2 regions of the Serratia ficaria genome follow, and region 2 is predicted to be linked to the other one. Evidence: predicted binding sites of a transcription regulator. Region 2 holds the regulator's gene; the other holds the start of a gene.
The links. The regulator LexA, encoded in region 2, represses DNA repair genes until DNA is damaged. The targets are predictions, from matches to a motif close to TNCTGTATGTACATACAGNA.
Positions count from the first base shown of each region.

Region 1 (7,890 bases), 2.3 Mb from region 2:
GCGGGCGATGCCCAGGCGGCGCTGTTCGCCGCCGGAAAGCTGCCGGCCGCCGTCGCCCAGCCAGGCGTTCAATCCTTCGTTCTCCAGCAGCCTGGCCAGCCCGACCTGCTGCAGCACCTCGCTCAGCCGCGCGTCGCCGGCGTCAGGCGCGGCGAGGCGCAGGTTTTCCCGCAGCGTATTGCTGAAGACATGCACCCGTTGGCTCACCACCGTGGTCATCTGGCGCAGCGTGGCTTCATCATAGGCCTGCAGCGGCTGGCCGTTGAGCAGTATTTTGCCGTGGTCGGCGTTCCAGGCGCGGGTCAGCAGCTGCAGCAGGGTGGATTTGCCGCAGCCGGTGCGGCCCAGCAGGGCGATATGTTCACCGGCCGCCACCTCCAGCGATATGCCGCGCAGCACCGGCAGCGGTTGGCCCGGGTAGGTGAAGGCCAGCTGCTGCAGGCTCAGCGCCGCGCGTTCGGCGGCGGCCGGGCCGGCGGCGGGGAAGCTGACCTCCGGCTGCCGATCGATGATTTGCTTGACCCGCGTCGCGGAGGCGATGACCTGGCCGAGGTGCTGGAAGGCGCCGGCAACCGGCATCATCGCTTCAAAAGCCGCCAGCGCCGCGAAGACGAACAGCGCAATCAGCGCGCCGGGCCGGCTGTCGCCGCCGATGCCGGCGGCGGTCAGCCACAGCAACAGGGTGACCGTCAGGCCGCTGGCGAGGATCATCAGCGCCTGCGCCATGCCGCCCAGCGAGGCCTGTTGCCATTGGCGGCGCTGCCACCGCCGCTCGACGGCATTGAGGCCGGCGCGGAATTCTTCGACCGCGCCGAACACCACCAGCTCCGCCTGGCCCTGCAGCCAGGCGGTCAGATCGGTGCGGTACTGGCCGCGCAGGGCGGTCAGCTGGCCGCCGATCGGTTTGCCGGCGCGGTAGAACACCGGCGGCACCAGCAGTAACAGCGCCAACAGAATGGCGCCCAGCGTCAGGGCGAGCGCGGGATCCAGCCAGCTCAGGCCGTAGGTGACTGCCAGGATCACCACCGCCGCGCTGACCAGCGGCGAGATCACCCGCAGATACAGGTGATCCAGCGTGTCGACGTCCGCCACTAGTCGGTTGAGCAGTTCGGCCTGGCGAAAGCGGGCGATGCCGCCCGGCGTCAGCGGCAGGATCTTGCTGAAGGTGAACACCCGCAGATGGGACAGCACGCGGAAGGTGGCGTCGTGGCTGACCACGCGTTCGGCGTAGCGCCCGGCGGTGCGGAAAATCGCCGCGCCGCGCACGCCGGCGGCCGGCAGCATGTAGTTGAAGGTAAACAGGCCCGCCAGCCCGGCCAGCGCCGAGGCGGCCAGGAACCAACCGGACAGCGCCAGCAGGCCGATGCTGGCCAGCAGGGTGACGATCGCCAGAATGATGCCCAGGCAGATCAACAGGCTGTGGCGGCGATACAACGCCAGGAACGGCAGCAAAACGCGCATGATCAGAGCTCCCCGCGGCGGTGGGCGATCAGGTTGGCGAACAGGCCCGGCTGGCCGCTGAGCGAGGCGTAATCGCCCTGCTGCACGATGCGCCCGCCGTCCATCACCCAAATCTGGTCGTAGTCTTCGGTATCTTCCAGCTGATGCGTCACCAGCAGGGTGGTTTGCCGGTGCGAGGCGGCGTTCAGCGCCTGCATCACCCGCCGTTCGCTGTGGGCGTCCAGGCTGGCGGCCGGCTCATCGAGCAACAGCAGCCGGCGCGGGCCGATCAGCGCGCGCGCCACCGCCACGCGCTGCGCCTGGCCGACCGACAGGCGCGCGGCGTTGTCGCCGATCTCGGTCTCCAGCCCCTGCGGCAGGAGCGGCAGCAGTTCGCTGACGTAAGACTGTTCCACCGCCTGTTGCAGCTGCGCTTCGCTGGCCTGCGGGTGGCCCAGCAGAATATTGGCGCGCAGCGTTTGCGCCGGCAGGTGCGGATTTTGCCCGACCCAGCTCAGCTGGCGGCGCCAGTCTTCGGCGGCCAGCTCGCGCAGTTCGATGCCGTTTATCTGCAGCGAGCCGCGATAGGGCAGGAAGCCGAGCAACAGGTTCAGCAACGAGCTTTTACCGGCGCCGCTCAACCCGACCAGCGCGATGCGTTGGCCGGGTTGCAGCCTAAAGCTCAGCGGGCCGGCCAGCAGCGCGCCGTTGGGCGACAGGATCTCCAGATCGCGCGCCTGCAGCGCCAGCGGCGCATCGGCGGGCAGCGTCTGCGCGCCGTGGCCCATTTGTTCGCCTTCGGCGTCGAGGAAGGTTTCCAGCGCTTCCGCCGCGCCGACCGCCTGCGCCTTGGCATGGTAGAAGGCGCCGAGATCGCGCAGCGGCTGGAAGAATTCCGGCGCCAGGATCAGCACCAGGAAGCCGGAAAACAGCGTGACGCCGAGGCCGTAGCTGCCGAAGTTGAGTTCACCCAAATAGGAGAAACCAAAGTAGACCGCCACCACGGCGATGGAAATCGAGGCGAAAAATTCCAGCACCGCCGAAGACAGGAAGGCCAGGCGCAGCACTTCCATGGTGCGGCTGCGGAAGTCTTCGGAGGAGTCGGCGATCTGCGCGGTTTCCGCTTCCGCGCGATGGAACAGCCGCAGCGTGTCCAGCCCGCGCAGGCGGTCGAGGAAGTTGCCGCTCAGCCGCGCCAGCGCCACGAAGTTGCGGCGGTTGGCGTCGGCGGCGCCCATGCCGACCAGCGCCATAAACAGCGGGATCAGCGGGGCGGTGGCCAGCAGAATAATGCCGGCGGCCCAGTTGATCGGGAAGATAGTGATCAGGATCAGCAGCGGAATAAACACCGCCAGGTACATTTGCGGCAGGTAGCGGGAGTAATAATCCTGCATGTCTTCAATCTGCTCGACGATGACGCTGGCCCAGCTGCCCGCCGGTTTGCCCTGGATCCAGGCCGGGCCGAGCTGCTGCAGCTTGTCCAGCACCCGTTGGCGCATGCGTTGGCGGATCACCTGGCCGCAGAGGAAACCGACGCGCTCCCGCAGCCAGCTCAGCACGGCGCGCAGCGCGAAGGTGGCGGCCAGCCCGACGAAGCTCGGGATCAGCTGTTCACGCGGGGTATGTTCGATAATCAGTGCGTGCAGCAGGGCGGCCAGCAGCCAGGCCTGCGCGACGATCAACATGCCGCTTATCAGCCCCAACAGCATGGAAAGGCGCAGCCAACGCTGCGCCAACGAGCTCTGGGTTTTGAGCCAACGGGTTAACTGTTGCTGTCTGGTTTTTTTCATCAGATTTACGTCTGCGTCGCCGGCGCCTGTTTGTTACAGGCAAGGTTAACGTACTGTTAAAAAAAGTGTTTGCCTCAATCTGAGGCGAACAAGCGAAGGCTAATGTTACCTCGTCACCCGGCAGACTGAAAATAATAAAGCGGCCAAATCTTGCTATAACAGACATTCAACGAGGTTATTTTACCGCCGGACTGTCCGCCCTGGCCGCCAGTGAAGAAGATTCTGCGTCGGGCGTTCGTCCGCCGAGCGTGGGGGATAAAAAAAGCGGCTGTGGCAGCCGCTTTTCGTCGTGAGGGGACAAGACCGGGTTAGCAGACTTCCGCGTCGGCGATGCCGTCCAGATAGCGTTCCGCGTCCAGCGCCGCCATGCAGCCGGTGCCGGCCGAGGTGATCGCCTGGCGGTAGATGTGGTCCATCACGTCGCCGGCGGCAAATACGCCGGGGATGGTGGTCTGGGTGGCGTTGCCGTGAATGCCGGACTGCACCTTGATGTAGCCGTTTTCCAGCTCCAGCTGGCCGCCGAAGATGCCGGTGTTCGGGCTGTGGCCGATGGCGATGAACACGCCGGCCAGTTCCAGTTCGCGGGTCTCGTTCTCGGCCTTGGTGCTGCGGATGCGCACGCCGGTGACGCCCATTTCATCGCCCAGCACTTCGTCCAGGGTATGGTCGGTGTGCAGCACTATGTTGCCGCTTTTCACTTTTTCCATCAGCCGGTTGATCAGGATCTTCTCTGAGCGGAAGCTGTCGCGGCGGTGGATCAGGTGAACTTCGGAGGCGATGTTGGACAGGTACAGCGCTTCTTCCACCGCGGTGTTGCCGCCGCCGACCACGGCGACTTTCTGGTTGCGGTAGAAGAAACCGTCGCAGGTCGCGCAGGCGGAAACGCCTTTGCCCTTGAAGGCCTCTTCGGAAGGCAGGCCCAGATAACGGGCGGAGGCGCCGGTGGCGATGATCAGCGCGTCGCAGGTGTATTCAGCGCTGTCGCCGAACAGGCGGAACGGGCGCTGCTGCAGATCGACGCTGTTGACGTGATCGAAAACGATCTCGGTATCGAACTTTTCCGCGTGCTGACGCATGCGTTCCATCAGCGCCGGGCCGGTCAGGTCTTCGGCGTCGCCCGGCCAGTTTTCCACTTCGGTGGTGGTGGTCAATTGACCGCCTTGTTCCATACCGGTAATCAGCACCGGGCTCAGGTTGGCGCGCGCCGCGTAAACGGCGGCGGTGTAGCCGGCCGGGCCGGAACCCAGGATCAATAATTTGCTATGTTTAGCCGTGCCCATGAATAACCTCTTTTCCCACAATGGCGGACAATGAAACCGATTGTAGGGAAAACGGCGCAGTAAAAAAAGCGTCAGGCGACGTTGTTAACGATTTGTATGATAGTTGGCGCCTATTAATGCGCCGCCTGCGGATAAAGTGAGCGCCGGATACAGCAATTTAACTTATGGAAGCCTGATTGCCGCCCGCAAAGCGGGGGCGGTCGAAAACCGCGCGCTTGCCGTCTTTAGCCCATGGCGACAGGGTTTTCCAGCCAGCGATTCATAACTAAAAATGGGGTGCTGACTTTTCATGACGGTACGTTCTTCTGATTTTGCTTCTTTTACTTTGACAATCCGCTGCGCATTTGCGAAAACATCATAGGAAGAAGAAATTATCCCCGCAACGCCAGCAAATCGTACGTATTCGCGCCGCGGCGGCAACGTCGCGCGGCGGGTGAGGGGAGCGGCGCGCAAGCGTTTGCAGATTTTTTCTTCACCTTAACGTCATTGCACGCGGTGCGCAGGGTTGGACAGACAGACTGCGCAACGTCGAATGATGGTAGTGAAGAAGCACATGACAGGCATCGGGTCTTCGCTTGGAACGAACCCTTACACATTGACGTTGGCTAGGGTGTGGCAAGTGCAAGGAAGAACATAAGAGAGACAATAATAATGGCAGACAACAAGAAACGCCCGGGTAAAGATCTCGACCGTATCGACCGCAATATCCTGAACGAGTTACAGAAGGATGGGCGTATTTCGAACGTTGAGCTTTCGAAGCGCGTGGGGTTATCCCCAACTCCGTGTTTGGAACGCGTGCGCCGCTTGGAGCGCCAGGGTTTCATTCATGGCTATACCGCATTGCTTAACCCGCATTATCTGGATGCATCCCTGCTGGTTTTCGTGGAAATCACGCTGAACCGCGGCGCGCCGGATGTGTTTGAGCAATTCAACTCGGCAGTTCAGAAGCTCGAAGAAATTCAGGAGTGTCATCTGGTTTCCGGTGATTTCGACTACCTGTTGAAAACCCGCGTGCCGGACATGTCGGCTTACCGCAAGCTGCTGGGCGAAACCCTGCTGCGTTTGCCGGGGGTTAACGACACCCGTACCTACGTAGTCATGGAAGAAGTAAAACAGAGTAACCGTCTGGTTATCAAAACACGGTAAGGTGCAGGTGCAAAACCTGATTAAATTGGTTACACTCCTGTTTATTCATACAGTTTCGGCGCCGGGGAAGCTTCTCGGCGCTGTTGCTATGTCAGCTAACAGGAACCTGGAGAGCCTTTCTTGAGCCAGGAATATACAGAAGATAAAGAAGTTACCCTGAGAAAACTCAGCAGTGGCCGGCGTTTGCTGGAGGCTGTGTTGATCGTGGTGGCGATTTTTGCCGTTTACCTCATGGCTGCGCTGGTCAGTTTCAATCCATCTGACCCCAGCTGGTCGCAGACCGCGTGGCATGAGCCTATTCATAACCTTGGCGGTGGCGTCGGCGCCTGGATGGCCGATACGCTGTTCTTCACCTTCGGGGTGCTCGCTTACGCGATACCGCCGATCATGCTGGTGCTGTGCTGGGCGGCCTACCGCCAGCGCGGCAGCGGCGAATATATCGACTATTTTGCGCTGTCGCTGCGCCTGATCGGCACGTTGGCGCTGGTGCTCACCTCCTGTGGCCTGGCTGCGCTGAACGTCGACGATCTCTATTACTTCGCCTCCGGCGGCGTGATCGGCAGCCTGCTGAGCAACGCCATGCTGCCGTGGTTCAACGGCATTGGCGCCACGTTGGCGCTGCTGTGCGTTTGGGCTGCGGGGTTGACGCTGTTCACCGGCTGGTCCTGGCTGGTGATCGCCGAGAAGATCGGCGGCGCGGTGCTGGGCGTGGCGACCTTTATGACCAACCGTTCGCGCCGCGAAGACCGCTATCACGACGACGAGCGCTACCTCGACGACGAACCGGGATTGGCAGAGAAGGGCGCGACGGCGGTTGCCGCTACCGCAGCGACCGCCGCTGCAGCGGATGACGACGTGCTGTTCTCCGCGCCTTCGGTAGCCGAAACCGCCAAATCGGCGGCGGAAGACGCCGAAGACCCGCTGCTCAGCGGGCTGCGCGCCAGCGATGACGACGATATTGACGCGGCTGCGGCAACGCCGGCCCCTGCGCCTGCGCCGGTTAACGAAGCTGTCACCGCGGCGCCCGTTGTCGCCCAGGCGCCGTCGGTCACCGTGGCGCCCGCGGCCCCGGCCAAGGTCAGCCAGCATCCGATGAGCGCGCCGGCGGAAAACGCCGCGCCGCCGTTGTATTCGTTCGAGATCCCTGAAGAAACGCCGGCGCCGAAGGTAACGCGCCCGGTAGACCCTTATCAGGACGACGATGAACCGCGGCTCGGCAACTGGCAGGCGCCTGCCGCGCCGCAGCCGCGCGACCATTCGCCGTTTGACTTCTCTGCCGCCCAGAGCGACCAGGTCGACGTCAGCGGTTCGTCCGGTTTCGACGCCGCCGATGCCGCGGCAACGCCGTTCGGCAACGCCAGGCCTCAGCTGGACACCGCCGCGGCGGCCGCTGCTGCCGGCGCCGCAGCCACTACCTTTATGCCGGCCTTTACCGCCACCAGCGACGGCAACCCGCAGGTGAAACAGGGTATTGGCCCTGAATTGCCGCGGCCGAATCCGGTGCGCATTCCTACCCGACGCGAGCTGGCTTCCTACGGCATCAAACTGCCTTCGCAGCGCGCCGCCGAGCAGGATCAACGTCAGGTCGAGGCAGAACCGCAGCCGCCGATCGGCGCAAATCCGCAGGATGAAGAAGCCATGCAGGAAGCGGCGCTGCGCCAGGCGTTCGCCGAGCAGCAAAATCAGCGCTACGGTGAGGATTACCAGCAGGACGATGAAGAGGCGCTGCAGGAAGCCGCGCTGCGTCAGGCGTTCGCCGAACAGCAGCAGGCGCGTTACGGCCAGCAGCCCGAGCCTGAACCCCGGGTTCAGACCCCGGCGGCCAGCTCGGTAGACACCCGCAATGCGTTCAGCTTCTCGCCGATGGACGACCTGGTGGACGACGGCCCTGGCGAGCCGCTGTTCACGCTGTCGCCGCAGCTGGAAGAGCGCATCGAGCAGCAAAGCGAACGGGAAGACGACGTGCCGTTCGGCCAGTTTGAACCCGCAGCGCCGGCCTATCAGCCGCCGCAGCCTCAAACGCCGCCGGCACAGCAAGCCTATCAACAACCGGCTCAGCCGCAGCAGCAACCGTATCAACAGCCTCAGCAGCCGGCTCAGCCGCCATCCTATCAGCAGCCTGCAGCGCAACCGGCCCCGGCCGCACCGCAGCAGCCGGCGATGGACAGCCTGATCCACCCGTTCCTGATGCGTAACGATCAGCCGCTGCAGAAGCCGACCACGCCGCTGCCGAC
Region 1 covers NZ_LT906479.1:1,820,183-1,828,072, forward strand. The annotation lists gene cydC (heme ABC transporter ATP-binding protein/permease CydC) at 1-1,461, opposite strand, end outside; gene cydD (heme ABC transporter permease/ATP-binding protein CydD) at 1,464-3,230, opposite strand; gene trxB (thioredoxin-disulfide reductase) at 3,539-4,510, opposite strand; gene lrp (leucine-responsive transcriptional regulator Lrp) at 5,162-5,656, shown strand; gene CKW09_RS08685 (DNA translocase FtsK 4TM domain-containing protein) at 5,777-7,890, shown strand, end outside.
Region 1: the regulator LexA is predicted to act here: its motif matches at 5,692-5,711, upstream of CKW09_RS08685 (DNA translocase FtsK 4TM domain-containing protein).

Region 2 (7,890 bases):
TACTGGCTACCTGAGTCTGTCTGGGTTCAACGAACGGCGTAGTGCCGCAAACGGCTATTATAACGACAATCGTCGCCGTTGGGAAAACCCCCGCACCGGCCGCCGCCGCCCACAGGCGGAAAAAAGTTGTGATATGCCTCTCATTTATGACCGTTCACGCCGCGATATTTGCCTTCTGGTGCGCCGTAGTCAGGGGAAAAGGGGCCAACTCTCGGCGATTCGCCGTAATCATGTTAAAATCGCTTTTTTACGTACCGGGATATTTGCGATGAACTCAACCACCCAGGAAAAGCTGCTGGCGCAGGCTGAACAGCTCTGCCAGCAACGCAATGTGCGATTGACGCCGCAACGGCTGGAAGTGTTGCGCCTGATGGCGCAGCAGCCCGGTGCCATCAGCGCTTACGACCTGCTCGACCTGCTGCGCGTCGTCGAACCGCAGGCCAAGCCGCCAACGGTCTACCGCGCGCTGGATTTCCTGCTCGAGCAAGGGTTTATCCACCGGGTGGAATCCGCCAACAGCTATGTGTTGTGCCACCATTTTGAACAGCCGATGCATACCTCCGCGCTGTTTATTTGCGATCGCTGCGGGCAGGTGACCGAACGCACCACCGAAGGCGTAGAAGATACGCTGCAAAAATTGGCGCAAGAGTCAGGGTTCGCGCTGCGCCACAGCGTGGTGGAAGCCCACGGCCTGTGCGCCGGCTGCGTTGAGGTTGAGGCCTGCGACAGCAAGCATGATTGCGGCGAACACGATCACAGCATCGCCATCAAGAAGAAATAGGCGGGATCAGGTACCTCCCTGTACCTGCGGCCATGGCGCCAAGGGGGGAAACGCCAGGCCATCAATGGCAGCTTCCGGCCGCAATCCGCAGCGGCCCGTCGCGCTACCAGCGATACTTGTTGTGATCTTCCCAGGACTTCACTTCTTTCTCGGCCGCCTCTTTCTGGTAGCCATAGCGCTCCTGGATTTTGCCGACAAGCTGTTCGCGTTTCCCTTCGATAACCGCCAGATCGTCATCGGTCAGCTTGCCCCATTGTTCCTTCACTTTCCCTTTAAACTGCTTCCAGTTACCGTCGGCTTGATCTTTGTTCATAGTCTCTCCGTTAACCTGTGGTGAATCAGTTTCAGATCCTGCTGGCCGGGCGCATTACTCAGTAATTTTTATGGTTTATATGCGCTAACCAAAGGGGCGCCGCTCCCCTGCTCACGTCGCCAGCCACATGATTAAGTATAGAATCAGATAGCGACAAATAAAAAGTAAGCAGAATTTAAATCCATTCAAACTTCGTATAACAGTAGAAAACGCCGAAAAACAGCCTGCTAACGGGTTAAGTTCGGCAACGAAAACATGTAACTAAATATGAATTAAAACATAAATAAAATTAATGATTTTGCGTCATTCAGCATCGACTATGTCGCTGAAAACCAGCTGCCGCGCACCCGGTGGCGATGCCAGATCCAACCCAGAGAGAGGCCGCGCAGCGAGAGAAAGACCGCCAGTGCCAGCCACAGCCCATGGTTGCCCAGCAGCGGCACGCTGAACAAGGTGAGCCCATAACCTGCCGCCGCCACCGCCATGCTGTTGCGCATTTCCGCGCCGCGGGTGGCGCCGATAAACATGCCGTCCAGCAGGTAGCACCATACGCCGACCAACGGCAGCGCCACCTGCCACGGCAGATAGTGATTGGCCAACGCGCGCAGCTCCGGCAGCGAGGTCAGCGCCGCCACGATCTGCTGGCCGGCAACGGCGTAAGCCGCGCCAAAGGCCAGGGCCACCAGGCAGGCCTGACGGCAGGCGGCGCGCCATATCCTCCTCAGCTGGCGGTCGTCGCGGGCGCCGTAGGCGTGGCCCGAATGCGCCTCCACCGCGTAAGCGAAACCGTCCAGCGCATAGGCGGTAAAGGTGAGCAGGTTCATCAGCACCGCATTCACCGCCACCACTTCGCTGCCAAGGCGCGCGCCAAAAATGGTCAGAGAGGCGAAGCACAGCTGCAGCAACAGCGAGCGCAGCATAATGTCGCGGTTTAGCGCCAGCAGGCGCCGCAGGTTACCGCGCCAGGCCTGCTGCAGCATCGGCGGTGAAATGCCGCGCAGCCGCATCACGCGCCACGACAGCCATAGCCCGAGCAGCAGCGTGGCGTATTCGGCGATGGCGGTCGCCGTCGCCGCCCCCTGCACGTTCCAGCCCAGCCCCATCACCAGCCAGATATCCAGCACGATGTTCAGCAGGTTGCCGACGATCAACAGGATCACCGGCGCGCGCACGTACTGCACGCCGAGCAGCCAGCCGAGGATCACCATATTGGCCAGCGCCGCCGGGGCGCTCAGCCAACGGATCTCAAGAAACAGCCGCGCCTGCCGCAGTACCTCGGCGTCGCCGCCGACGATCCCCAGCGCCGCATCAATCAGCGGCTGGCGCAACAGCACAATGGCCAGCCCGGCCAGCACCGCCAACAGCAGCGGCTGCATAAAGGCGCGCGCCAGCGCCTGCGGGTTCTGCGCCCCCAGCGCCTGTGCGGCCAAGCCGGTGGTGCTCATGCGCAGGAACAGCAACAGCATAAACAGGAAGCTGGTGGCCATGGCGCCGATCGCCACGCCGCCGAGATAGGTCGGGCTATCGAGATGGCCGATCACCGCGGTATCCACCAGCCCGAGCAGCGGCACGGTAATATTGGAAAAAATCATCGGCAGGGCGAGACGCCACAGGGCTTTATCGGTGTCGCTGGTGAAGGCGGAAAAGGCGGAGATCAGGCGCATGGTGAAATGTTCCCGTGGATACCCTTCATCTTACCAAGCTGCAGGCGTGTCGGCTGCGCATTGAAAGCGATTGGGCACGATATTGAATCAGAAATGACATCGCCCCAAAGCAGGGGCGATTTAAATCGGGGGACGACCGTTCGGGCGCGGCGGTTAAATCCAGTCGCCGTTGCGGATCACGCCGACCGCCAGGCCTTCGATGGTGAAATTCTGCTGACGCAGATCGACCACGATCGGTTGGAATTCGCTGTTTTCCGGCAGCAGTTCAACCACGTTGCCGTGTTTTTTCAGGCGTTTGACCGTGACTTCGTCCTCAATGCGCGCCACCACCACCTGGCCGTTGCGCACGTCCTGAGTCTTGTGCACCGCCAGCAGATCGCCGTCCAGAATGCCGATGTCGCGCATCGACATGCCGTTGACCCGCAGCAGGAAATCCGCGTTCGGTTTGAACAGCGAAGGATCCACCTTGTAGTGGCCTTCGATATGCTGTTGCGCCAGCAGCGGCTCGCCGGCGGCCACCCGGCCGATCAGCGGCAGGCCTTCTTCATCTTCCATCAGCAGGCGGATGCCGCGTGACGCGCCGGAGACGATCTCGATCACCCCTTTGCGCGCCAGCGCCTTCAGGTGTTCTTCGGCGGCATTTGGCGAGCGGAACCCCAGACGCATAGCGATCTCGGCACGCGTCGGCGGCATGCCCGTCTGCGAAATATGATCGCGAATCAGATCATAGACCTCTTGCTGTCTGGTAGTTAGTGCTTTCATTCCGCCCCCTGTTTGTTTATACAGTCTTGCTGTGAGTATATACAGGTAAGCGCGGATTGGGAACCGAAGAATGAATAAAAATCAGGGATTAGCGCCCCGCTCAAAGGAAGTGTTGCCACAGCACCGAGCCCCAGACGAACAGCGCCAGCAGGATCGCCAGCGACACCGCCGCCGACCCCATGTCCTTCGCCCGGCCGGAGAGCTCATGATGCTCGCTGCCGATGCGGTCGACCACCGCCTCGATCGCGCTGTTCAGGATCTCGACGATCATCACCAGCGCCACCGATCCGATCAACAAAATGCGCGCTATCGCACCCACATCCAGCCAGATCGCCAGTATGATGGCCAGCAGGGTCGCCACCAGCTCCTGGCGGAACGCCGCCTCGTGCTGCCAGGCGGCGGAAAGTCCTTTATAAGAGTAGCCGGCGGCTTTAATAATACGGGTCAGGCCGGTTGCTTGGTTCGCCATGTTTTCGGTGCCTTTCTCAGAGGTAAGTCATAATAAAAAGAGTCTAGATCAGCCAGCGTTATCGGCTCTCGGTTTTCCAACACCACAGATCTGCTACCCGGTTTCTGGTATGCTTGCGGCGCATTGCTAACAAGAGGCTTCACGTTGTTATGTCAGGTTGGCGTAAAATTTATTATAAATTATTGAATTTACCACTCAAATTGTTGGTAAGAAGTAAGGTTATCCCTTCAGATCCGGTCACGGAATTAGGGTTGGATCCCTCACGGCCGATTTTGTATGTTTTGCCTTATAATTCCAAGGCGGATTTGCTGACGCTGCGCACTCAGTGCCTGGCGCAGGATCTGCCCGACCCCCTCAACCCGCTGGAAATTGACGGCACGGTGCTGCCGAGCCACGTGTTCATTCACGACGGCCCGCGCGTGTTCCGCTACTACACGCCGAAGGAAGAGTCGGTAAAGCTGTTCCACGACTACCTGGACCTGCACCGCAACAATCCGGATCTCGACATCCAGATGCTGCCGGTCTCGGTGATGTTTGGCCGCTCGCCGGGCCGCGAAGGGCAAGGCACGCCGCATCTGCGCCTGCTGAACGGCGTGCAGAAATTCTTCGCCGTGCTGTGGCTCGGCCGCGACAGCTTCGTGCGCTTCTCCAATACCGTCTCGCTGCGCCGCATGGCCTCCGAACACGGCACGGATAAAATCATCGCGCAGAAGCTGGCGCGCGTGGCGCGCATGCACTTCTCGCGCCAGCGCCTGGCCGCGGTCGGCCCAAGCCTGCCGGCGCGTCAGGATCTGTTCAACAAGCTGCTGGCGTCCAAGGCGATCGAAAAAGCGGTCGAGGACGAGGCGCGCAGCAAGAAGATTTCCCACGAAAAAGCCCAGCAGAACGCCATCGCGCTGATGGAAGAGATCGCCGCCGACTTCTCCTACGAGACCGTGCGCCTCTCCGACCGCGTGCTGAGCTGGACCTGGAACCGGCTGTATCAGGGCATCAACGTCACCAACGCCGAACGCGTGCGCCAGCTGGCGCAGGACGGCCACGAAATCGTCTACGTGCCCTGCCACCGCAGCCACATGGACTACCTGCTGCTGTCCTACGTGCTGTATCACCAGGGCCTGGTGCCGCCGCACATCGCGGCCGGCATCAACCTCAACTTCTGGCCGGCCGGGCCGATCTTCCGCCGCCTGGGCGCGTTCTTCATTCGCCGCACCTTCAAGGGCAACAAGCTGTACTCCACGGTATTCCGCGAGTACCTCGGCGAACTGTTCACCCGCGGCTACTCGGTGGAATACTTCGTCGAAGGCGGCCGCTCGCGCACCGGGCGCCTGCTGGAACCGAAGACCGGCACCCTGTCGATGACCATCCAGGCGATGCTGCGCGGCGGCACCCGTCCCATCACCCTGGTGCCTATCTACATCGGCTACGAGCACGTGATGGAAGTGGGCACCTACGCCAAAGAGCTGCGCGGCGCCACCAAGGAAAAAGAGAGCCTGCTGCAGATGCTGCGCGGCCTGCGCAAGCTGCGCAACCTGGGCCAGGGCTACGTCAACTTCGGCGATCCGCTGCCGCTGACCGCCTATCTGAACCAGCACGTGCCGCAGTGGCGCGAATCGATCGACCCGATCGAAGCCCAGCGCCCAAGCTGGCTGACGCCGACGGTCAACGATCTGGCGGCCAAAATCATGGTGCGCATCAACAACGCCGCCGCGGCCAACGCCATGAATCTGTGCTCCACCGCGCTGCTGGCCTCGCGCCAGCGTTCGCTGACCCGCGAGCAGCTGCTCGAACAGCTCGAGTGCTACCTGCAACTGATGCGCAACGTGCCTTACGCGCACGACGTCACGGTGCCGACCCAGACGCCGGATGAGCTGCTGGATCACGCGTTGAACATGAACAAGTTCGAGGTGGAGAAGGACAACATCGGCGATATCATCATCCTGCCGCGCGAGCAGGCGGTGCTGATGACCTATTACCGCAACAATATCCATCACCTGCTGGTGCTGCCTTCCCTGATCGCCACCATCGTGATGCACCACCGCAAGGTGTCGCGCGCCGAGCTGCTGCGGCAGATCGGTCTGATTTACCCGATGCTGAAAGCCGAGCTGTTCCTGCATAACGACAAGGAACAGCTGGAACAGGTGCTGCAGCCGCTGATCGGCGAAATGATCCGCCAACAGCTGATCTGCGGCAAAGGCGAGGATCTGGTGCTGAACCCGGCGCGCATCCGTCCGCTGCAGCTGCTGGCCGCCGGCGTGCGCGAAACCCTGCAACGCTACGCCATCACCATGTCGATCCTCAGCACCAACCCGAGCATCAACCGCGGCGCGCTGGAGAAAGAGAGCCGCATCATGGCGCAGCGCCTGTCGGTGCTGCACGGCATCAACGCGCCGGAGTTCTTCGACAAGGCGGTGTTCTCCACCCTGGTGGCGACGCTGCGTGAAGAGGGCTACATCAACGACATCGGCGATGCCATCCGCGAGCACACCCTCGAGGTGTACAGCATGCTGAGCGATCTGATCACCCCGGAGATCAAGCTGACCATCGAGAGCGTCAGCATGCCGGCGGAAACCAATGCGCTGCCAGAGGCGACCGCAGAGGAAGAGAAAGAAGGCTGATCCGCGCGAACCGGAAATGCAAAAGGCACCCTCGGGTGCCTTTTTTATTGCTCGCGGCGCTTAAGCCGGCAAATAACTCAGCGCGATGCCGATAAACACCACCAGCCCGACGTAGTTATTGTGCAGAAACGCCCTGAAGCAGGCTTCGCGCTCGCGGGTGGCGACCTGCTTTTGCTGATGGATGAACAGCGCGCCCGCCAGCAGCAGCGACCAGTAAAACGCCCCGCCCAGCTGCGCCAGATACCCGACCCACAGCAGCAGCAGCAGGGTGGCGAACTGCAGCAACCCGACGATCAGCTTGTCGTAGCGGCCAAACAGGATGGCGGTGGATTTGACGCCGATTTTCAGGTCGTCATCGCGGTCCACCATCGCATACAGCGTGTCGTAAGCCACCGTCCAGCAAATGTTGGCCAGCAGCAGCAGCCAGCAGCTCAGCGGCAGCGCTTCGCTGACCGCGGCGTAGGCCATGGGAATGCCCCAGCCGAAGGCGGCGCCCAGCACGAACTGCGGCAGGTTGGTCACCCGCTTCATAAACGGATAAACCCACGCCAGCGCCAGCGCCGCCAGCGACAGCCAGATGGCCATGGCATTCAGCGTCAGCACCAGACCAAACGAGATCAGCACCAGCACCACGAACAGCACCTTGGCCTCTTTCTCGCTCACCCGGCCGCTCGGCATCGGCCGCCCGGCGGTGCGCTTCACGTGGCCGTCGACCGCGCGGTCGGCGTAGTCGTTCACCACGCAGCCGGCGGCGCGCATCAGGAACACGCCGAGCACGAACACCAGCAGGATCGACAGCGGCGGCACGCCCTGCCCGGCCAGCCACAGCGCCCACAGCGTCGGCCACAGCAGCAGCAGGCTGCCGATCGGCTTATCGATGCGCATCAGATGGCTGTAAGCCCGCCATTTGCTTTGAGTCACGCTTCCCTCCAAGGTCTTTCCTCTCCTCTTTAAGCGGGATCCGCCGCATACAGCGGTGAAGCCGGTAAAAACAGCTCGGTCAGCAGCAGCGGTTTGCCCGCCAGCCGCAGACGAGAACGCCGCGCCCACAGCGCATCCTGCCGGCCGATGTGAATGTAATCGCGGGTCAGTTCGCCGCTGCTGAACAGATAACGCCCCAGCGGCAGCGTGCCCAGGTCCACCAGCGCCAGGTCGGGGCCGGTCAGGGTTTCCTGCGGGATCACCGTGCGCCCCAGCAGCCAGGGCCGGTTATCGCCCAGCAGCACGATTTCGCGCAGCCAGTAACGCGGGCTTGCGGGCAGATGCTCCGCCTCTTCCCCCAGCTC
Region 2 covers NZ_LT906479.1:4,732,400-4,740,289, forward strand. The annotation lists gene zur (zinc uptake transcriptional repressor Zur) at 269-781, shown strand; gene CKW09_RS22135 (CsbD family protein) at 885-1,094, opposite strand; gene dinF (MATE family efflux transporter DinF) at 1,412-2,758, opposite strand; gene lexA (transcriptional repressor LexA) at 2,912-3,520, opposite strand; gene CKW09_RS22150 (diacylglycerol kinase) at 3,621-3,989, opposite strand; gene plsB (glycerol-3-phosphate 1-O-acyltransferase PlsB) at 4,139-6,604, shown strand; gene ubiA (4-hydroxybenzoate octaprenyltransferase) at 6,665-7,537, opposite strand; gene ubiC (chorismate lyase) at 7,555-7,890, opposite strand, start outside.